Regions from separate parts of the Kocuria sp. KH4 genome, predicted to be linked through region 2. Evidence: riboswitches for the same ligand, from Rfam matches in the RefSeq annotation. Region 2 holds a riboswitch; the other holds the start of a gene.
What was found. Region 2 has a riboswitch for glycine ahead of gcvP (aminomethyl-transferring glycine dehydrogenase). Riboswitches for the same ligand answer to the same signal wherever they lie in the genome.
Positions count from the first base shown of each region.

Region 1: it holds a riboswitch for glycine, as region 2 does, so the genes downstream of both, ACWCOM_RS18100 (hypothetical protein) here and gcvP (aminomethyl-transferring glycine dehydrogenase) in region 2, are expected to answer to the same signal.

Region 1 is NZ_JBSJYX010000040.1:1,268-11,569, reverse strand. Features, by position in the region: gene ACWCOM_RS18140 (carbohydrate ABC transporter permease) at 1-470, shown strand, start outside; gene ACWCOM_RS18135 (Gfo/Idh/MocA family protein) at 567-1,955, shown strand; gene ACWCOM_RS18130 (NAD-dependent epimerase/dehydratase family protein) at 1,952-2,923, shown strand; gene ACWCOM_RS18125 (mandelate racemase/muconate lactonizing enzyme family protein) at 2,920-4,011, shown strand; gene ACWCOM_RS18120 (hypothetical protein) at 4,069-4,194, opposite strand; gene ACWCOM_RS18115 (hypothetical protein) at 4,370-4,717, opposite strand; gene ACWCOM_RS18110 (L-serine ammonia-lyase) at 4,885-6,315, opposite strand; gene gcvH (glycine cleavage system protein GcvH) at 6,533-6,913, opposite strand; gene ACWCOM_RS18100 (hypothetical protein) at 6,947-7,195, opposite strand; glycine riboswitch at 7,349-7,449, opposite strand; gene ACWCOM_RS18095 (M24 family metallopeptidase) at 7,534-8,604, opposite strand; gene ACWCOM_RS18090 (DUF6807 family protein) at 8,601-10,302, opposite strand, start outside.
Region 2 is NZ_JBSJYX010000001.1:83,306-93,607, forward strand. Features, by position in the region: gene gcvT (glycine cleavage system aminomethyltransferase GcvT) at 1-957, opposite strand, end outside; gene gcvP (aminomethyl-transferring glycine dehydrogenase) at 954-3,806, opposite strand; glycine riboswitch at 3,972-4,079, opposite strand; gene rplL (50S ribosomal protein L7/L12) at 4,199-4,582, opposite strand; gene rplJ (50S ribosomal protein L10) at 4,679-5,203, opposite strand; gene ACWCOM_RS00445 (GNAT family N-acetyltransferase) at 5,493-6,641, opposite strand; gene rplA (50S ribosomal protein L1) at 6,759-7,463, opposite strand; gene rplK (50S ribosomal protein L11) at 7,553-7,984, opposite strand; gene nusG (transcription termination/antitermination protein NusG) at 8,131-8,922, opposite strand; gene secE (preprotein translocase subunit SecE) at 9,000-9,272, opposite strand; tRNA gene ACWCOM_RS00470 (tRNA-Trp) at 9,349-9,421, opposite strand; gene ACWCOM_RS00475 (pyridoxal phosphate-dependent aminotransferase) at 9,719-10,302, shown strand, end outside.

The DNA of each region.
Region 1 (10,302 bases), on a different contig from region 2:
TGATCGTGCCGCAGTACATCATGTTCTCCCAGATCGGGTGGGTGAACACCTTCTGGCCGCTGATCGTGCCGAAGCTGCTCGCCACGGACGCGTTCTTCGTCTTCCTCATGGTGCAGTTCATCCGCGGCATCCCGCGGGACATGGACGAGGCGGCCCGCATCGACGGCGCCGGCCACGCCCGGATCTTCGGGCAGATCATCCTGCCCATGATGGTCCCAGCCCTGGCCACCACCACGATCTTCACGTTCATCTGGACCTGGAACGACTTCTTCAGCGCCCTGATCTTCCTCACCGACCCGGACATGTTCACCGTCCCGGTGGCGCTGCGCGCCTTCGTGGACGCCACGGGGGAGTCCTCCTGGGGCTCGCTGTTCGCGATGTCGATCGTGTCCCTGCTGCCGGTGTTCATCGCCTTCCTCGTGGGGCAGAAGTTCCTCGTCAAGGGCATCGCCACCACCGGCATCAAGTAGCCCGCCCGGGCTCCGCGCCGGCCGGCACACCGGCCCCCGTCCCCGCCGGCGCGGACCCCGCCGAAGACCACCCACCCCCAGCAGAAGGAGCACTCGATGCGCAGCGCAGACCCCACCGGCCCGGACGGCACGGCACCGCGGGAGGGACGGACCCGCTACCTCCTGGTCGGCACCGGGAACCGGTGCGAGATGTACCTCCGCTCGCTGCTGGACGACCACGCCGACGTGGCCGAGCTGGTGGCGGTGGGCGACAGCAACCCCGGACGGGCCGAGCACTACCGCCGGCTGGCCGAGGAGACCGCGGGGGTGCCGGTGCAGGTCTTCGACCCCGCGGCGCTGACCCGCACGATCCGCGAGCAGGGCATCGACCGGGTCATGATCACCACCCCCGACGCCACCCACGCCGACTACATCTGCGAGACCCTGCGCGCCGGCGCGGACGCCGTCGTCGAGAAGCCCCTGACCGTCGACGCGGAGGGCTGCCGCCGCGTCACCGCGGCCGTGGCCGAGACGGGCCGGGACGTGGTGGTCACGTTCAACTACCGCTACTCCCCGCGCAACACCGCGCTCAAGGACCTGGTGCAGTCCGGGGCGCTCGGCACCGTCACCTCCGTGGACTTCAGCTGGATGCTGGACACCGTCCACGGCGCCGACTACTTCCGCCGCTGGCACCGGCAGAAGCAGAACTCCGGCGGGCTGCTGGTGCACAAGTCCTCCCACCACTTCGACCTGGTCAACTGGTGGCTGGGCGACACCCCGGAGCGGGTCTACGCCTCCGGCGGCCTGCGCTTCTACGGGCGGGACAACGCCGAGGCCCGGGCGCGGGCGGGCGCCCCCCGGACGCCCGGGGCGGACGGCGACCCCTTCGCCCTGGACCTGCGCTCCGACGACCGGCTGCGCCGGCTCTACCTCGACCACCAGCACCACGACGGCTACCGCCGGGACCAGGACGTGTTCTCCGACGGGATCACCATCGAGGACAACCTCGCGCTCGTGGTCGACTACGCCCGCGGCGCGACCCTCTCCTACTCCCTCAACGCCCACGCGCCCTGGGAGGGCTACCGGGTGGCCGTCAACGGCACGGCGGGCCGGGCCGAGCTGGACGTCGTGGAGCGCGCCGCCGTGCTGCCCGCCGCCGGCGGGACCCCGGTGGACCCCTCGGTCACGGCCGGGGCGGAGCAGAACGGGGCCAGGCGGCGCGGCGAGCGGCTGGTCCTGCAGCGCCACTGGGGCACCGCCGAGGAGGTGCCCATCCGCAACGGCTCCGGCAGCCACGGCGGCGGGGACCGGCTCCTGCTGGCCGACGTGTTCCGGGGGCCGGGGGCGGACCCCTACGGGCGGCCCTCCGGCTACCGCGACGGCGTGGCGGCCGTGTCCGTGGGCATCGCCGGCAACCGCTCCCTCGAGACGGGCGCGCCGGTGCGGATCGCCGAGCTGGAGCTCGGGCGCGCCGCCGCGGCCCGGCGCAGCGAGGTCCCGGCATGACCCGGGTGGTGGTGACCGGCGGGTCCGGCCGGCTGGGGCGCAGCGTCGTGGCCGGGCTCGCGCAGGCCGGCTACGACGTCGTCGGCGTCGACCGCGACCTCCCGACCGAGGAGCAGCTGGCGGCCGCGCACCCGGCCGTGGAGCACCGGGCCGCGGAGCTCACCGACCCCGGGGCCACGCTCGCGCTGATGCGCGCCGTGCGCCCGGACGCGGTGGTGAACCTCGCGGCCATCGCGGTGCCGTTCAGCGCCCCCGAGCACGTCATCCTGCAGACCAACGCCGTGATCGCCCACACCGTGGCCGAGGCCGCCACCGAGGCCGGGGCCCGCCGGATCGTGCTGGCCAGCAGCCCCACCGTGCTCGGCTACGGCTCCCCGAGCGGCTGGCTGCCGCCCGCGTTCCCGCTGACCGAGCGGACCCCGCCGCGGCCGTGGCACGCCTACGGGCTGTCCAAGCTCGTCGCGGAGCAGGTCGCGCAGATGTTCGCCGCGGCCCGGGGCGGGGCCGTGCGCTACGCCTCCTTCCGGCCCTGCTACGTCATCGCCCCCGAGGAGTGGGCCGGCGCGCCCACCCAGCAGGGCCACACCGTGCGCGAGCGCCTGGACGACCCGGCGCTCGCCGCGCCGGCGCTGTTCAACTACGTGGACGCCCGCGACGTCACCACCTTCCTCGGGGCGCTGCTGGAGCGGATGGGCGCCGTCCGCAACGGGGACACCTTCTTCGTGGGCGCCGCCGACGCCCTGGCCCGGCGCCCCCTGGCGGAGCTCGTCCCGCAGTTCGTCCCCGGCAGCGAGGAGCTCGCCGCCGGTCTGACCGGGACGGCGCCGGCCTTCAGCATCGACAAGGCCCGCGAGGAGCTGGGCTGGGAGCCGGTCCGGACCTGGCGCACCGAGCTGCGGGAGGACGCCGGGGACCCGGCCCCCGGGGAGCTCGCCGGCACCGGGCGGCACGGGAAGGACACCGCATGAGCATCGCCGCCGTGCGCACCGAGCTGATCACCGCCCGGCTGCTGCGCAGCTGGGGCCCCGACGCCCCGCGCAACCACCTGATCGCCGTCACGGTCGTGGCCGACGACGGCGCGACCGGCACCGGCTTCTCCTGGACCCCGACCATCGGGGCGCGGGCCGTGCAGGCGCTGCTCGACGACGACCTCGCGGCCTTCGTCCGCGGCCGCCCCGAGCACCCGGAGGTGCTGTGGGACGACGCCTGGAAGTTCCTGCACGAGGGCGGCACGGGGCTCACCGGCATCGCCCTCGCCGGGATCGACCTGGCCCTGTGGGACCTGCGGGCCCGGCGCGCCGGCCTGTCGGTGCCCGCGCTGCTGGGCCGGCGGCAGCAGGACGTGGCCGTCTACGGCTCCGGCGTGAACCTGCACTACGGGCTCGACGAGCTGCAGGAGCAGGTGCGCCGCTGGGTCGCGGCGGGCTTCGGCGCCGTCAAGATCAAGGTGGGCCGGCCGGAGCTGCGCGAGGACGTCGAGCGCGTGGCCGCCGTGCGCGAGCTGCTCGGCCCCGACCGGGGACTGATGATCGACGCCAACCAGCGCTGGGACCTGCCCACGGCCCGCCGGGCCCTGGACGCGCTGGAGCCCTTCGCCCCGTCCTGGCTGGAGGAGCCGCTGCGCGCGGACGACCTCGAGGGCTACCGCCAGCTGCGCCGGTTCAGCCAGGTGCCCATCGCGCTCGGGGAGAACCTGCACAACGTCTACCGGTTCCGGGACTTCATCACCGCCGGGGCCGTGGACATCGTCCAGCCCAACATCGTGCGGGTGGGCGGCATCACGCCCTTCCGGCGGATCGTGGAGCTCGCCCGCACCCACAACGTGGGGATCGCGCCCCACCTGCTCCCGGAGCTCTCGGGGCAGCTGGCGCTGACGCTCGCGGAGCCGACCATGGTGGAGGTGGTCGAGGACGCCGGGTTCGCCGAGCTCGGCGTCCTCGCCGAGCCGTCCCCGGTGCGGGTCACGGGCTCGCGGCTGGAGCTCCTGGACCGTCCCGGTCTCGGCCTGGCGCTGCGGCAGCAGGCGCTGCCCGCCCTGCAGGGGGCCGCGGTCTGAGGCCGGCCGCGCCCGCGGCGCGGGACCCCCACCGGCCCCCGTGCCGCGGCGGGCGGCTCAGGTGCCCGCGGGCGCCGGTCCGCTGAGCGTCAGGGGCTCGCCCAGGCGCCCCACGAGGATGCGCGGCTCGAACTCCGGATAGGCGCCCCGGAGGCCCCGGCGCCGGGCCACCGGGCCGAGCACCGCGTGCCGGTTCGTGGCCGTGGGGCCGCCAGTCGTGCACCGTCCCCGGCGGGACCCAGAGCTCGGCGCGCACCAGCTCCCCGCCGGAGTCTGCGGAGCTCACCAGCACGACCGCGCGCTCCTGGGTGACGGGGTTGACGTAGACGTTGCCCGTTCTGCCGCCCATGCTCCGACGCTAGGCGCGGCCGGGGATCCGCGCGCCCTCCGCACCCACTGTGACGGCACGGCGCCGCTCCGCCGCGCGGTCCGCGGCCGTGCGCTCCGGCTCCGGGGCGACGGCGGCGCGCCGGACCTGCTGCCGGGCCCGCAGCAGCGCGTCCGTCTGGCTCGTCCAGCCGAGCCGGTGCCGCTCGAACCGGGGCACCAGGCCGGCGATCGTGAGGACGACGCCGAGCACCACCGTGCCGACGAGCGAGTCGTACGGGGCCCGGCCCCCGAGCAGCGTGAGCCCCATGCCGGCCATCGCAGGGGCCGTCACCAGCACGCCGAGAGCGGCCACCACGTCCGCCAGGGTGATTCTCATCTGCAAACCTCCTGGGCACGAGGCTAGACCTTCGTCCAGTCCGGGGCACACTGTCCCCCTCGCATGACGTGCCGGCCCCGGGAACGGCCCCGGACGGGCGGTTGCCGGCGGACGCAGCGGCGGGACCGCCGTGCGGACGGTCCCGCGGCCGCGGGACGGGGAGCCGGTCAGCACTCCACGACGTTGACGGCGAGCCCGCCCAGGGCGGTCTCCTTGTACTTGTGGCTCATGTCCTTGCCGGTCTCCCGCATGGTCACGATGACCTCGTCGAGGCTCACCCGGTGCGTGCCGTCGCCCCACATGGCCATCTTGGCGGCGTTGATCGCCTTGGCCGCGGCAATCGCGTTGCGCTCGATGCACGGGATCTGCACCAGGCCGCCGATCGGGTCGCAGGTCAGCCCCAGGTTGTGCTCCATGGCGATCTCGGCGGCGTTCTCCACCTGGGCGGGCGTGCCGCCCAGGACCTCCGCCAGCCCGGCGGCGGCCATCGAGGAGGCGGACCCCACCTCGCCCTGGCAGCCGACCTCGGCCCCGGAGATCGAGGCCTGCTCCTTGTAGAGCACTCCCACCGCCCCGGCCGTGAGCAGGAACCGGACCACGATGTCCTGCCGTGCGGCCCCGAGCGCCTCCGGGCCCTCGGCGGCGGCGGCGCGGGCCGCGGGGGAGTAGTGGGTGGCGTAGAAGAGCACCGCCGGGATGATGCCGGCCGCCCCGTTCGTGGGGGCGGTGACCACCCGTCCGCCGGAGGCGTTCTCCTCGTTGACCGCCAGGGCCACCAGGTTCACCCACTCCGGCCAGAAGCCCGGGTCCCGGTCCGGGTCCTCGGTGCGCAGCCTCCGGTGCCACTCCGGGGCGCGCCGGGCGACGTCCAGTCCGCCCGGCAGCGGCCCGGTGCGCCGGAGGCTGGAGTCCTTGCACTCCTCCATCACGGTCCAGATGTGCAGCAGCTGCTCCCGGATCTCGTCCTCGCCGCGCCACGTCCGCTCGTTGGCCAGCATCACCGCGCTGATCGGCCCGCCCGTGCTCGCGCAGTGGCCCAGCAGCTCCCGGGCGGTCCGGAAGGGGTGGGGCACCTGGGCGCTGGCGGACTCCAGCTCGGCCGCGGCGGTGTCCTCCTCGCCCTCCTGGACGATGAACCCACCGCCCACGGAGAACCAGGTCTGCTCGGCCAGCACGCCCCCGGCGCCGTCCAGCGCCTGGAAGCGCATGCCGTTGGTGTGCCGCTCCAGGACGGTCAGCGGGTGCTGCACCATGTCCTCGACGCCGTAGCGGACGTCCGTGCGGCGACCGAGGGCGGCGCCCAGCCGCAGCGTCCCCGTGCCGGCGATGTCGGCCAGCCGCTCCTCCACCTCGTCGGGGAGGACCTGCTCCGGGTCGTAGCCCTCCAGGCCCAGCAGGATCGCGGTGAACGTGCCGTGGCCGCGGCCGGTGGCGGACAGCGACCCGTAGACGTCCACGCGCAGGTCGGCGGTGCGCTCCAGGAGGTCCTGGGCGGCCAGGGCCGCGGCGAAGCGGCGGGCGGCGCGCATGGGGCCCACGGTGTGGGAGCTCGAGGGGCCGATGCCCACGGAGAAGAGGTCGAAGACGCTGATGGCCATGATGTGCTCCAGACGAGGAAGTTCCGTGGCGGTGCGGGGGCGCGGAGGGGATGTCCCTGCGCGCCCCCGCCGCCGCCCGAGGGGTGGGCGGTGCTCCGGTCCTCAGCGGCCCGCGCCGAGCGGGCCCGGGCCCGGGGAGAGGGGTGCGCCGCGGCCGGCGCCCGGACGCGGGCCCCGGGGATCCCGGGAACGGCGGTCAGGGCGCCGGCGTCCGCGCTCAGGCGAGCTCACCGCCGTTGGCCTCGGCGTACTCCTGTGCGGAGAGCAGCGGGCCCTCCTCGGCGACCTCGACGGCGAACAGCCAGCCGGCGCCGTAGGGGTCCTCGTTGAGCACGGCGGGGTCCTCCACGGCCTCGGCGTTGACCTCGACCACGGTGCCGCTCACGGGGGAGAACAGCTCGGAGACGGACTTGGTCGACTCGACCTCGCCGCAGACCTCGCCCGCGGTGACGGTGGAGCCGGTCTCGGGCAGGTCGAGGTAGACGACGTCGCCGAGGGCGTCCACGGCGACCCGGCTGATGCCGATCCGGGCCGGGGAGGCGGAGTCGATCCACTCGTGCTCCGCGGAGTAGCGGAGGTCGGGCAGGACGGTGCTCATGGTGTGGGGTCCTTTCGGTGCGGGGTGCGGAGGTTACGGCCGGGGCCGGTGGAGGGGCGGGGGCGTGCCGTCGAGGGACTCGCGCAGGCGGGCGCGGGCGCGGCCCTCGACCCGGCGGGCCCCGCGGGCGGCGCCCGGGCCGGCCTCGGAGAGGGGGGCGTCCCGGCGGCGCTGCCGGCCGGCGCGGGGCGGGGAGGCCGCCGGGCGCGGGCAGCCGCGGCCGGCCGGCCCGGCGCCGTGTCTGCCGGGCCGGGCGGCGGGAGGGATGGGGGTGGGGGTCATCGAGGAACTCCAGGATTCGGCGCGGTGCGCCCGCGCGGTCTGTGGGTTCCTCCCCGATCTGTTGCACAGCCTGAGAGTTTCCGCCGCACCCGGAGGGGTGGGGCTTGCTCCTTCGGCGAGCGCGGAGCACTCCGCGCTACTTTCCAGATGTGCCTCGGTGCGACGGTGCGGGGGCCTGAGAGTTTCCCGGGGAGGAAATTGCTCCTACGGCGCCCGATCGGTGTGGCTGAGCGGGACTCTCCCGCCGCACGTCGATGGCGACAGCTTTGTGACTACGCCCACAACCGTAGAGGAGATGCCCGCGGAAGGCAAAGCGCCCTCGCGGGTTCCGGGCCGGGTCAGCGCTCGAGCGTGGCGGGACGGTCCCGGCCGCGCACCCGGGTGACCGGCCAGCGGGGGTCCACCGACAGCGGCCGGGGCCCGTCGGCGCCCAGCAGCACGGTGTCCTCGATCTTCACGCCGGGGGCGGACGGGTTCCACGCGAACGCCTGGTGCTCGTGCACCCGGTCCGGGACGCCGGGGGCCAGTCGCGGGTCGCGGCCCGCGTAGCCGGCCGGGCCGCCCTGGTGGTGCCGGGTCCACTCCCCGGCGTCGAAGCCGTGGCGCGGGTAGGCCTGCTGCAGGACCGGGAGCACGTCCGCGAGCGGCAGCCCGGGGCGCAGGGCGTCCAGGACGTCGGCCTCGACCTCCGCGATCCCCGCCTCGGCGTCGGCCTCCTGCGCGGTGGCGGGGCCGAAGCGGACCCAGCGGGTGACGTCGGCGATCAGACCGCCCCGGCGGGCGCAGACCACGGCCATCGCCCGCCGTCCCAGCGGGGCCGCGGTCGGCAGGGGGTGGCGGTGCGCCTGTCGCTCCGCGCCGCCGCACAGGAGCACGAGCGGCTCCGCGCCGCGCCGCACCAGCCCGGCGGCCAGCTCGGCGGCGACCTCCCGCTCGGTGCTGCGCGGGGTGGCCCGGCCCAGGACGTCCGTGAGCACCGCGGCGGCGACCCGGCACAGGGCCTCGTAGCGCAGCGCCTCCCCGGGCAGCAGGGACGCGCGGGCCGCCCGGAGCGGTGCCGCGAGACAGTCCTCGGCGAGCACCGCCATCGAGCGGGCGGCGGGGAACCAGCTCTCCGGGGCGGCCGGGGCGGCGTGCCACGGCAGCTCGTGCAGCCGGACACCGTCGGGCAGCTCCTCGGCCGTGAGCCGGGCCGCCTCGCTGGTGGAGGTGACCACCTCGTCCCCGTCCTGGTGCACCAGCACGGACGCCACCGGCGGGCCGGCGAGGGAGACGTGCACGCGGGCCCTGTCGAGGTACCAGGACACCGCCGTGGCGCTCTCCAGGAGGACGGCGTCCCCGCCGTGCTCCTGGAGCACGCGCAGGACCCGGCGCCGCTTCTCCGCCCGGTCGGCGCCCGAGGAGCTCATGCGCCCGGGTTCCCGGCCGGGCCGCGGCTCCCGGTGCCGGGGCCCTCGGCGGCCCCGCGGCTGCGGGCGGCGCCGTCGAGCAGGGCCTCCACCCCGGCGGGGTCGAGGCGGCCGTCCACCACGAGGACGTGCACCGCCCGCTCGAGCGGGGCCTCCCGCGTGGTGGCCACCGGGGCGTCCCAGGCCGGGGCGAGGCCCACGCCCGGATAGCCCGAGACGCGGACGAACCACGGGTCCGCCGACGGCCCGCCGTGGCGCAGGACGAGCGTGGCGGGGCGCCCGGCGAACTCGGCGCAGAAGGCCAGCCACGGGGACACGCTGCCGTGCACGGCGTCCTCGCCCGCGGCGGCCGCGGTGAACACGTCCGCGTCCGTGCAGGCGGGCAGGCGCCAGAAGAAACCGCCGTAGCCGCCGCCGGCGCGTCCGTTGGCCCCGGGACTGGCCAGCTGCACGGGACGGTCCCCGGCGGGGGAGAGGCGGAAGCGCAGGCCGAGCTCCCAGGCGTGCTCGGCCACGGGGTGGAACGTCCAGCGGCGCTCCTCGGACAGGACGGCGGTGCCGTCCGGGCCGAGCCAGGACAGCTCCTCGTCCAGCCGGTCCTGCGTGGCGTGGGCCGCGACACGGATGATCCGGCCGTGGTCCTCGCGCCACACGTACCGCTGGGCCTCGCGGGTGTAGGTGCGCCCGCCCCAGAAGTTGAGGCCGTCGACGTCCTGCAGGGCGGTGCTCACGCCCAGGTGCCAGACGTGGTCCAGCGGCTGCTGGTCCGTGACGGTGACGCCGCCGAGGGTGCGGACCGGGTGCAGGAACGGGCGGGGGGAGGAGGTCGGGGCGACGTCCTCGCCCGTGCGCACCCGGGCGACCTCGTGGCCCGCCACGAGGAAGCGCTCGCCGGTCGCGGCGGGCACCGCCCACGGCGCCCCGATCCCCGTGAAGCCGGACTGGGCCGCGACCGCGCGTGCCGCCCAGGACTCGACGCCGGGCAGGACGGCGCGGCGGGCCCCGCCCTCCTGGACCCACCGCACGTGCTCGGCGGCGATCGGCACGGGGTCCGGGGCGGTGCGCACGGCGTCGAGCACCCGCATGAACGCCCCCGTGGCGGCCAGGGGGCAGAGCAGCGCGGCGCCGTCGCGGCGGGCGGCGATCAGGTTCTCCAGCAGGTTCGTGCGCCCGGGAACGACGGTCCGGGTGCCCTCGGGACCGGAGACGGTCAGCTCGTCCCGCGTGTAGTGCAGCACCGCCCGGCCCTCCGTGCCCTCGACGGTGACGAAGGGGTCCTGCTGCTCGGCGGCGCACAGCGTCAGGGCGCACGTGACGGGAACACCGGACGCGGTACGGACCTGCACCACCGAGGTGTCGTCGGACTCGATCGCGTTGGCGCGGTACAGCTCGGTGCGCAACTGCGCCACGTCCCCGGCGGTCCGGGCGCCGGCGATGTGCAGGGCGGTCATGACGGCGTGGGCCAGCGGGTTCGTGACCACCCCGTCCACCACGTCCACGCCGCCGATGCGGCGCCGGCCGGCCCAGGGGGAGCGGGTGAAGTAGTCGGTGTCCCGGGACCACAGGCCCGTGGCGCCCACCGCGCGCAGCTGCCCGATCTCCCCGCTCTCCAGCAGCCGGTCGATGAGCCCCAGCGCGTGGGAGCCGAGGCTCTGGAACCCCACCTGGACGAGGCGGCCCGCCTCCTCGGCGGCCTCC
Region 2 (10,302 bases):
GGTGACCTCGCCGACCGTCTCGTCCCCCGCGAGCACCGCGTTCCCGGCCCGGACCGGGCGGCGGGTGAGCCCCCGGAGCCCCACGAGCACCCGGGCCGGGGGCTCGGCCGCCTGCGCCTCGAGCGCGGCCCGCCCCACGAACTCGCCCTTGCCGCGCAGCGCCGCCGCCACGAGCCGGCCCAGCCCGGCCTCGAACGGCGTGATGTCCGGGCCCAGCTCGTGGCCGTACAGCGGCATCCCCGCCTCCAGGCGCAGCGAGTCGCGGGCGGCGAGCCCGGCGGGGACGACCCCGCGGCCCTCCCCCGCGGCGAGCAGCGCGTCCCACACGGTGCGCGCGTGCTCGGGGGCCACGTAGAGCTCGAAGCCGTCCTCGCCGGTGTACCCGGTGCGGGCCACGAGCGCGGGCACCCCGGCGACCTCGCCGGGCGTGCAGGCGTAGTACCCGAGCCCCCGCACGGCGTCCGGGTCGGCGCACCCGGCGGCGAGCAGGGTGTCCTGGGCCGCGGGGCCCTGGACGGCCACCAGCGCGGTGGCCTCCGTGCGGTCCTCCACCGTGACGTCGTGGCCGTGCGCGCGCTCCTCCAGCGCCCGCAGCACGGCCGCCGTGTTCCCGGCGTTGGGCACCACCAGGAAGCGGTCCTCGGCCAGGCGGTAGACGATGAGGTCGTCGAGGACCCGTCCGGCCTCGTCGACCAGCAGCGAGTACTTGGCCCGGCCGGTGGCGACGGCGCTCAGCCGGGAGACGACCGCCGCGTCCAGGAACGCGGCCGCGTCCGGGCCCTCCACGGCGATCTCGCCCATGTGGGACAGGTCGAAGACCCCGGCGGCCCGGCGCACCGCGTGGTGCTCGGCGACGTCGTTGCCGTACTTGAGGGGCATCTGCCAGCCGCCGAAGTCGGTGCTCACGGCACCGGCCTCCCGGTGGGCGGCCGCCAGCGGCGTGGTGCGGGCGCTCATCGGGCGGCCTCCGCCGGCGCGGGCGAGGCGAAGGCCTCGATCGGCGGGCAGCTGCAGACCAGGTTGCGGTCCCCGGCGGCGTTCTCCACCCGGCCCACGGGCACCCAGTACTTCGCCAGCCGCAGCTCGGGCAGCGGGTAGGCGGCCTGGGAGCGCGGATAGGCGCGCTCCCAGGAGTCGGCCGTGAGCACCTCCGCGGTGTGCGGGGCGTGGCGGAGCACGGAGTCCTCCAGCGCCACCTCGCCGTCGGCCACGGCCTGCATCTCGGCGTGGATGGCGCGCATCGCGGCCACGAAGCGGTCCAGCTCGGCGAGGTTCTCGGACTCGGTGGGCTCGACCATCAGGGTGCCGGCCACGGGGAACGCGAGCGTGGGGGCGTGGAAGCCGTAGTCGACCAGCCGCTTGCACACGTCCTCGGCGGTGACCCCGGAGGCCTTGGTGAGGGGGCGCAGGTCCAGGATGCACTCGTGGGCCACGAGTCCGCCGGGGCCGGTGTAGAGCGTCGGGAAGACGTCCGCGAGCCGGGCGGAGACGTAGTTGGCGCTGAGGATCGCGGTGCGCGAGGACGCGGTGAGCCCCTCGGCGCCGGCCATGGCGATGTACATCCAGGAGATCGGCAGCACCCCGGCGGAGCCGTAGCGGGCCTGGGAGACGGGGAAGGTCTCGGCGCCCGCGCCCGCGCCCGCGGCGGCCGGGTCCTCGGGCAGGAACGGCACCAGGTGCTCGGCGACCGCCACCGGCCCCACCCCGGGCCCGCCGCCGCCGTGCGGGATGCAGAAGGTCTTGTGCAGGTTCAGGTGGGAGACGTCCCCGCCGAAGCGGCCGGGACGGGCCAGGCCCATGAGGGCGTTGAGGTTGGCGCCGTCCACGTAGACCTGCCCGCCGGCGTCGTGCACGGCCGCGCACACGGCGGTGACCTGTTCCTCGAACACCCCGTGCGTGGAGGGGTAGGTGATCATGATCCCGGCGAGCTCGTCCCCCACGGCCGCGATCTTGGCGTCGAGGTCGTCCAGGTCCACGGAGCCGTCCCCGGCGGTGGCCACGACCACGACCTTCAGGTCGGCGAGCACCGCGGACGCCGCGTTGGTGCCGTGGGCGGAGGACGGGATGAGGATCGTGGTGCGCCGGTCGTCGCCGCGGGAGAGGTGGTAGCGGCGGATCGCCAGCAGGCCGGCGAGCTCCCCCTGGGACCCGGCGTTGGGCTGGACGGACACGGCGGCGTAGCCGGTGATCTCCGCGAGCCAGGACTCCAGCTGGGCGATGAGCTCCCGGTAGCCGACGGTCTGCTCCTCCGGGGCCAGCGGGTGGATCGAGGCGAACTCGGGCCAGCTGATGGGCTCCATCTCCGCGGCCGCGTTGAGCTTCATGGTGCAGGAGCCCAGCGGGATCATGGTGCGGTCCAGGGCCAGGTCCTTGTCCGCGAGGGAGCGCAGCCAGCGCATCATCGCGGTCTCGGAGCGGTGCAGGGTGAACACCGGGTGGGCGAGGTAGGAGTCGGTGCGCAGCAGCGCGTCCGGCAGGTCCCAGCCGGCGGCGCCGTCCTCGGGGGCGGCCGCCCCGAAGGCGGCGAGCACCGCGTCCACGTCGCGCTCGCCGTGGGGCTCCCCCACCGAGACGGACACGTGGTCCGCGCCGGCCCGGCGCACGTTGATGCCGCGCTCCGCGGCGGCGGCGACGACCGCGTCGGCGCGCCCGGGCACCTCGGCCAGGACGGTGTCGAAGAACGTGCCGTGCACCACCGGCACCCCGGCCGCGGTGAGCCCCGCGGCCAGCCGCGCGGCGAGCCCGTGCACGCGCTCGGCGATGGCGCGCAGCCCGTCGGCGCCGTGGTAGGCGGCGTAGGCGCCGGCGACGATGGCCAGCAGCGCCTGGGCCGTGCAGATGTTGGAGGTGGCCTTCTCGCGGCGGATGTGCTGCTCGCGGGTCTGCAGCGCCAGCCGGTAGGCCGGCCGGCCGGAGGAGTCCACCGAGACGCCCACCAGGCGGCCGGGCAGATTGCGCTCCAGGCCCTTGCGGCAGGCCATGAACGCGGCGTGGGGCCCGCCGAAGAACAGGGGCACCCCGAAGCGCTGGGCGGAGCCGACGGCGATGTCCGCGCCCTGCTCCCCCGGTGAGCGCAGCAGGGTGAGGGCCAGCAGGTCCGTGGCGACGGCCACGAGCGCGCCCTGCGCGTGGGCCTGCTCCGTGCGCTCCGCCAGGTCGGCGACGTCCCCGTCCACGCCCACCTGGGTCAGGACCACGCCGAAGAACTCGCCCTCGGGCAGCCCCTCGGCGAGGTCGGCGACGACCAGGTCGATGCCCACGGCCCGGCAGCGGCCGCGCAGCACGGCGAGGGTCTGCGGGAGGGCGCGGGAGTCCACGGCGACGCGGCGGCTGCCGGAGCGGCGGTTGGCCCGGCGCATCATGAGCACGGCCTCGGCCACGGCGGTGGCCTCGTCGAGCAGGGAGGCGTTGGCCAGGTCCAGGCCCGTGAGGTCCATGACGGCGTTCTGGAAGGTCAGCAGGGCCTCGAGCCGGCCCTGGGAGATCTCCGGCTGGTACGGCGTGTAGGAGGTGTACCAGGCGGGGTTCTCGAGGATGTTGCGGCGCAGCGCGGGCGGGGTGACGGTCTCGGCGTAGCCCTGCCCGATCATCTGCGTCATCACCCGGTTCTTCGCCGCGATCCGGCGCAGGGCGGTGAGGGCCTCGTGCTCGGACATGGGCTCCGGCAGCCGCAGGGGCTCGTCGGCGGCGATGCTCCGGGGGACCGCGCGGGCGACGAGCTCGTCGAGCGCGCCCGCGCCGACGGTCTCGAGCATGATCGCGGTCTCGGCGGCGTCGGGTCCGAGGTGGCGTGGAAGGAAGGACAAGGTCAGCTCCTCGTGGTTCGAGGCCCGGTGGGGCCCGTCGGACCCTCCCCGCTCTGTTCGCTGACCTGAGAGTTTTCGCCGGCCCCGGGCGGGAGCCGGCCTGCACCGTCGGTGGCCCTCCGCCCGGGCCGGTGGCCGTGGGCAGGGGGGCCTCTTCAGAGTGGCCTGCTCGCAGCGGTACGGGTGCCTGAGAGATTCCCGGGGAGGATTTGCTCCTTCGGCGCCGCCGGCCGTCCGGGGGCGGACGGCGGCGGACTCTCCCGCTGCGGGTGGGCGGCCGATGTGGTTGTGCCCCCAGTGTCCCACACCTCGCCGGGCACGGCGCGAGGCCCCGGACGCCGAGCGTCCGGGGCCTCGCGGGAACGGTCGCGCCGCGGCGCGTCCGGGAGGGACTACTTGAGGGTGACGGTGGCGCCGGCGCCCTCGAGGGCCTCCTTGGCCTTGTCCGCGGCCTCCTTGTTGGCGCCCTCGAGGACGGCCTTGGGGGCCGAGTCCACGAGGTCCTTGGCCTCCTTGAGGCCGAGGGAGGTCAGCGCGCGGACCTCCTTGATGACCTGGATCTTCTTGTCGCCGGCGGCCTCGAGCACGACGTCGAACTCGGTCTGCTCCTCGGCCTCCTCGGCGGCGGCGGCCGGAGCGGCGGCACCGGCGACGGCCACGGGGGCGGCGGCGGTGACGTCGAAGGTCTCCTCGAAGGCCTTGACGAACTCGGAGAGCTCGATGAGGGAGAGCTCCTTGAACGCGTCGATCAGTTCAGCGGTGGTGAGCTTGGCCATGGTGTGGCTCCTTTTCGATGGTGTGCCCCGGCCGGGTTCGTCGGCGCGGGACGGTCTGGTTCCGTGGTGAGAATGTGCCTCGCGGCGGGGTGCTGGTCAGGCGCCCTGCTCCTCGACCTTGGCGCGCAGCGCCTCGGCCGTACGGACGGTCTTGGACAGCGGGGCCTGGAACAGCGCCGCGGCCTGGGACAGGGACGCCTTGGCGGCACCGGCCACCTTGGCCAGCAGCACCTCGCGGGACTCGAGGTCCGCGAGCTGCTTGATCTCCGCCTCGCTGAGGGCCTTGCCCTCGAGGTAACCGCCCTTGACGACGAGCTGCGGGTTCGCCTTGGCGAAGTCACGCAGGCTCTTGGCGGCCTCGACGGGGTCCCCCGAGATGAAGGCGATCGCGCTCGGGCCGGCGAGCTGGCCGTCGAACGCGTCGATGCCCATCTCCTTGGCCGCGATCGCGGTCAGCGTGTTCTTCACCACGGCGTATTCGGCGTTCTCACCGAGCGAGCGGCGCAGCTCCTTGAGCTGGGCCACGGTGAGGCCGCGGTACTCCGTCAGGACAGCGGCGTCCGAGTTGGAGAACAGTTCCTTCAACTCGGCGACCGCGGCTGCCTTTTCCGGGTTCGCCATGGTACTCCTTCCGGTCTTCGATGCCGGGCGCTGCCGGAAGGGCCCGGGCACAGAAAAAGCCCCGCGCAGATGCCCGGGGCTCGAACGGCCCGCCCCGGTCGGGGGCGTGCACGCTGTGCTGGTTCACCTGCGCTGGCCGTTCCTGGCGGAACTCTTACGGCTGCTCCCCGTGGCGCACGCTCCTGAGACAGGACGCGCGGGGCAGGGGAGAACACGACCGGCGGTCTTTGGTACGCCCCACCCTACCCGAGGGGCCCGCACGCGCCAAATCGGGCCCGCCCCGGGCCGGTCAGGCGGGCGGGAGGTCGCGGGACCACACGCCGCTGCGCCCGGCGACCCGGAAGCCGAGCCGGCTGTTGACCCGGCTCATCCGGTCGTCGCCGCTGTGGGACCACGAGTACACGGTGCGCACCGCCGGGGCCAGCCGCTCCAGCTGCTGCAGGTTCGCCAGCTTGAGCCGGGTGGCGATCCAGCGGCGGCGGTGCTCGCGCAGCACCACGGTCTCGTCCTGCATCCCGATCACCGGGTCCTCCCCCGCCAGGACGATCTCGGTCATCCCGACCAGGTGACCGGTGGTCCCCCGCTCGGCGACGGCGACCAGGGACACGTTGCCGGCCTCGGCGCGCAGCTGCTCGGTGCGGCGCACCCGCTCGGCGTCCCAGGGCTCGGGGTCGGCCGCCGCCGGCGCCAGGAAGGAGTCGGCGGCCATGCGGGAGTGCAGGGCCGCGAGCTCGTCGAGCCGCTCCTCGGGAGCGGGCCCGGCCCACACGTGGATGCGGTACTCCTCCGGCGCCGGCGAGGCCTCGACCTCGCGCAGCAGCGTCTGCACGCGGGTCGGCGAGAGGGGGACCTCCAGGACGCCGAAGTCGCTGACCGACTCCAGCCGGTACCCGGCGTGGAGGGCGAAGCGGGTCTGCCGGTTGGAGACGGGCAGGCGGCCGGAGCCGTCCGCGGCGTCGACCCACTCGACCATGCCCGGGGTGACCACGGGGAAGACGCCGGTCACGCTGCCGTCGCCCTGGATCTCCTCCGGGCCGGGGTGCTCGGTCTGGATGCTCAGGTGCCGGCGGGACTCGCCCACCGCGAGCTGCTCGGCGGCGCTGAGCAGCTCGCTGCCGGTGCCCTGGGAGGTGACCTCGGGGTCCACGTCGACGGTGATGTGCGCGGTCCCGGTGGCGGCCACCAGCGGCAGGCGCACCTCGGCCCGCCCGGCGAGCCGGTCCCCGGCCCAGGCCAGCAGCACCACGACCCGCTCGAAGGGGTCCAGCAGGTCGCGGTAGAGCTCCTGCGCGTCGCCGGTGAGGTCCGAGATGCCCCAGACGTGCTGCCGGGACCGGCGCACGAGACCGGCCACCCGGCCCAGCAGCTCCTGGGCGGCGGCGTCGAAGTCGTCGGGGATGCGCATCTGCTCGATCCGCACTGGGGGGTGCTCGATCACGGGGACTCCCTTCCGGAGGGCGGCGGTGCCCCCGGGTTCGCGTGGGTGGAACGACGGGGGGCCCGGCCGCAGCGGCCGGGCCCCCCGTGCGGGCCCGTGGGGGCCCGGTGTCCGGCGTCAGGCGCCGAGGACGACCTCGGTGGCGTTCGGGTCGACCGGGATGCCCGGGCCGAACGTGGTCGAGACGGTCGCCTTGGTGATGTAGCGGCCCTTCGAGGCGGATGGCTTCAGGCGCAGGATCTCCTCGAGCGCGGCGCCGTAGTTCTCGGCCAGCTTCTCGACCTCGAAGGAGGTCTTGCCCACGATGAAGTGCAGGTTCGAGTGCTTGTCGACGCGGAAGTCGATCTTGCCGCCCTTGATGTCGTTGACGGCCTTGGCCACGTCCATGGTGACGGTGCCCGTCTTCGGGTTCGGCATGAGGTTGCGCGGGCCGAGCACCTTGCCCAGGCGCCCCACCTTGCCCATCATGTCCGGGGTCGCCACGGCGGCGTCGAAGTCGGTCCAGCCGCCCTGGATGCGGGCGATCAGGTCGTCGGAGCCCACGTGGTCGGCGCCGGCCTCCTCCGCGGCGGCGGCCTTGTCGCCGGTCGCGAAGACGACGACGCGGGCGGTCTTGCCCGTGCCGTTGGGCAGGTTCACCGTGCCGCGGACCATCTGGTCCGCCTTGCGGGGGTCCACGCCGAGCCGGAGGACGACCTCCACGGTGGAGTCGGTCTTGGCCGTGTCGATCTCCTTGGCCAGGGCCACGGCCTCGGCCGGGCTGTAGAGCCCCTCGCCGATCCGGGCCGCCGCCGCCTGGTATGCCTTGCTGCGCTTTGCCATCTGCTTCTTCTCCTTGTGCAGTTGTGGTCTGCGGACCGCGCTCGGTCCTGCCACGTCAATAACGGTGGGTGGTGATCAGCCGAGGCCGATCACTCGACCTCGATGCCCATCGAGCGGGCGGTGCCGGCGATGATCTTCGCCGCGGCGTCGATGTCGTTGGCGTTGAGGTCTTCCTTCTTGGTCTCGGCGATCTCCCGGACCTGGTCCATGGTGAGCTTGCCGACCTTCTGGGTGTGCGGGACACCGGAGCCCTTGGCGACGCCGGCGGCCTTCTTGATCAGCTGCGCGGCGGGCGGGGTCTTCGTGACGAAGGTGAACGAGCGGTCCTCGTACACCGTGATCTCCACGGGGACGATGTTGCCGCGCTGGGACTCCGTGGCCGCGTTGTAGGCCTTGCAGAACTCCATGATGTTCACGCCGTGCTGACCGAGGGCGGGGCCCACGGGGGGCGCCGGGTTCGCGGCGCCTGCCTGGATCTGCAGCTTGATGAGGCCGGAGACCTTCTTCTTCTTGGGAGCCATGTGCTGGTCCTTCTTCTGCTGGACGTACCGGCGCACAGGAGCGTACGACGGCGGGTGGCCGCCGTGGCGCGGCGGCCGGTCGGCCCCGGCGGCGAAGCATGCGCCGCGGGGACGGGAACGGTGGGCGGGCGCGCGCGCCCGCCGGGTCAGATCTTGGAGACCTGGTTGAAGCCGAGGGTGACGGGGGTCTCGCGCTCGAAGATCGACACGAGGACGACGAGCTGCTGGGACTCCACCTTGATCTCGGAGATGGTGGCGGGGAGGGTCTCGAAGGGGCCCTCCTTGACGATCACGGACTCCCCGACCTCGAAGTCCACGTTGACCTGCGGCTGCGCGCTCGGCTGGGCCGCGGCCTCGCCGCCGGCGCCCTGCGGGGCCTCGAACACCGGGTTGAGCATCTCGAAGACCTCGTCCAGGCGCAGGGGGACGGGGTTGTAGGCGTCCTGGCCCACGAAGCCCGTCACGCCGGGGGTGTGGCGCACCGCGCCCCAGGAGGCGTCGGTGAGGTTCATGCGCACCAGCACGTAGCCAGGGATCCGCACGCGGCGGACCACCTTGCGCTGGGCGTTCTTGATCTCGACGACCTCCTCCATGGGGACCTCGATCTGGAAGATGTCCTCCTCCATGTTGAGGGACTGGATGCGGGTCTCCAGGTTCGTCTTCACGCGGTTCTCGTAGCCGGCGTAGGTGTGGATGACGTACCAGTCACCCTCCTGGCGGCGCAGCTTGGACTTGAACTCCTCGACAGGGTCCACCGCGGGGGCCTCGTCCGTGACGGGCTCCGCCTCGGCGACGGGTGCGGCCGCGGACTCCTCCGGCGCGTGGGCGGCGGCGAAGTCCTCCTCCTGCACGGAGGCCTCGGACGCCGGCAGCGCCGGGGCCTGCTGGTCGACCTCGGCCGGTGCCTCGGTGCCGTTTTCGAGCTCGTGCTCGGTCACTGGATCTCCCTGTTCTGTCGTGGATGTCGTGCTCTGCTGGGCCACGGTCGCCGCTGCCGGTCCGTGCGCCGCCCGGGTCATCCGGCGGCGTCGCCCTGCCCGAAGATCCACAGGGCGGCCTGCCCGAACGCGAGGTCCAGGACGGAGATGAGCACCATCATGAACGCGACGAACACGAGGACGACCAGCACGTAGTTCACCAGTTCGCGCCGCGTGGGGGTGACGACCTTCCGGAGCTCCCCGACGACCTGGCGCAGGAAGAGGAACAGGCGCCCGAAGACGCCGCGGGGACTCCCGGCGCCCTGCTCCGGGGGCTGGCCCGACGCCCTGCCGGCGGTGGTCTGCGACATCGGCTCTCCCTGTGTGGACTCGTGCGGGCCGCGCGGTGCTGGCGGCCCGCCGTCGCCGTGCAGCTCCGGACTGGAGCAGGGCAGACAGGACTCGAACCTGCAACCTGCGGTTTTGGAGACCGCTGCGCTACCAATTGCGCCACTGCCCTTCGCGCCTCACGGCCTCGGCCGGCGTGCGCACGCCGGCCTCGATCGCTCGGACCCGGTCACCGACTCTACCACCCGGCACCGCCGCGACGGCGCGCCCGGGCAGGCGTCGATGACACCAGTCGTCCATCCTAGGGGACCGGGCCGTGCCGGTGCAATCCGCCCCGGGCGGCGGCGCGTCCCCGCCCCGGGCCGGGCCGCCGCCCGCAGCGGCGCCCCGAGTAGCATGGGGCAGGTCCGCACCGCCGTCGCCGCGCCCGGCGACGCCCGCCCGTCCCCCTTCCAGGAGGCCCCCGGTCATGACCGCATCCCGCATCTCCCGGCGCGTCGGCGCCATCGCAGAGTCCGCGACGCTCGCGGTGGACGCCAAGGCGAAGGCGCTCAAGGCCGCCGGCCGCCCCGTGATCGGCTTCGGGGCCGGGGAGCCCGACTTCCCCACCCCGCAGGCCATCGTGGACGCCGCCGCGGCGGCCCTGCAGGACCCGGCGAACTTCCGGTACACGCCGGCGGCGGGCCTGCCGGAGCTGCGGAAGGCGGTCGCCGAGCAGACCGCGCGGGACGACGGGTACGCGGTGGAGCCCTCGCAGGTGCTCATCACCAACGGCGGCAAGCAGGCCGTGTTCCAGGCCTTCGCCACGGTCGTGGACGAGGGCGACGACGTCCTGCTCCCCGCCCCGTACTGGACCACCTACCCGGAGGCGATCAAGCTCGCCGGCGGCAACCCGGTGGAGGTCTTCGCCGGCCCGGAGCTCGGCTACAAGGTCACCCCGGAGCTGCTCGAGCAGGCGTGCACGGAGCGCACCAAGGCGCTGCTGTTCTGCTCCCCGTCCAACCCCACCGGCGCGGTGTACTCCCCCGAGGAGACCGCCGCCGTGGGCCGCTG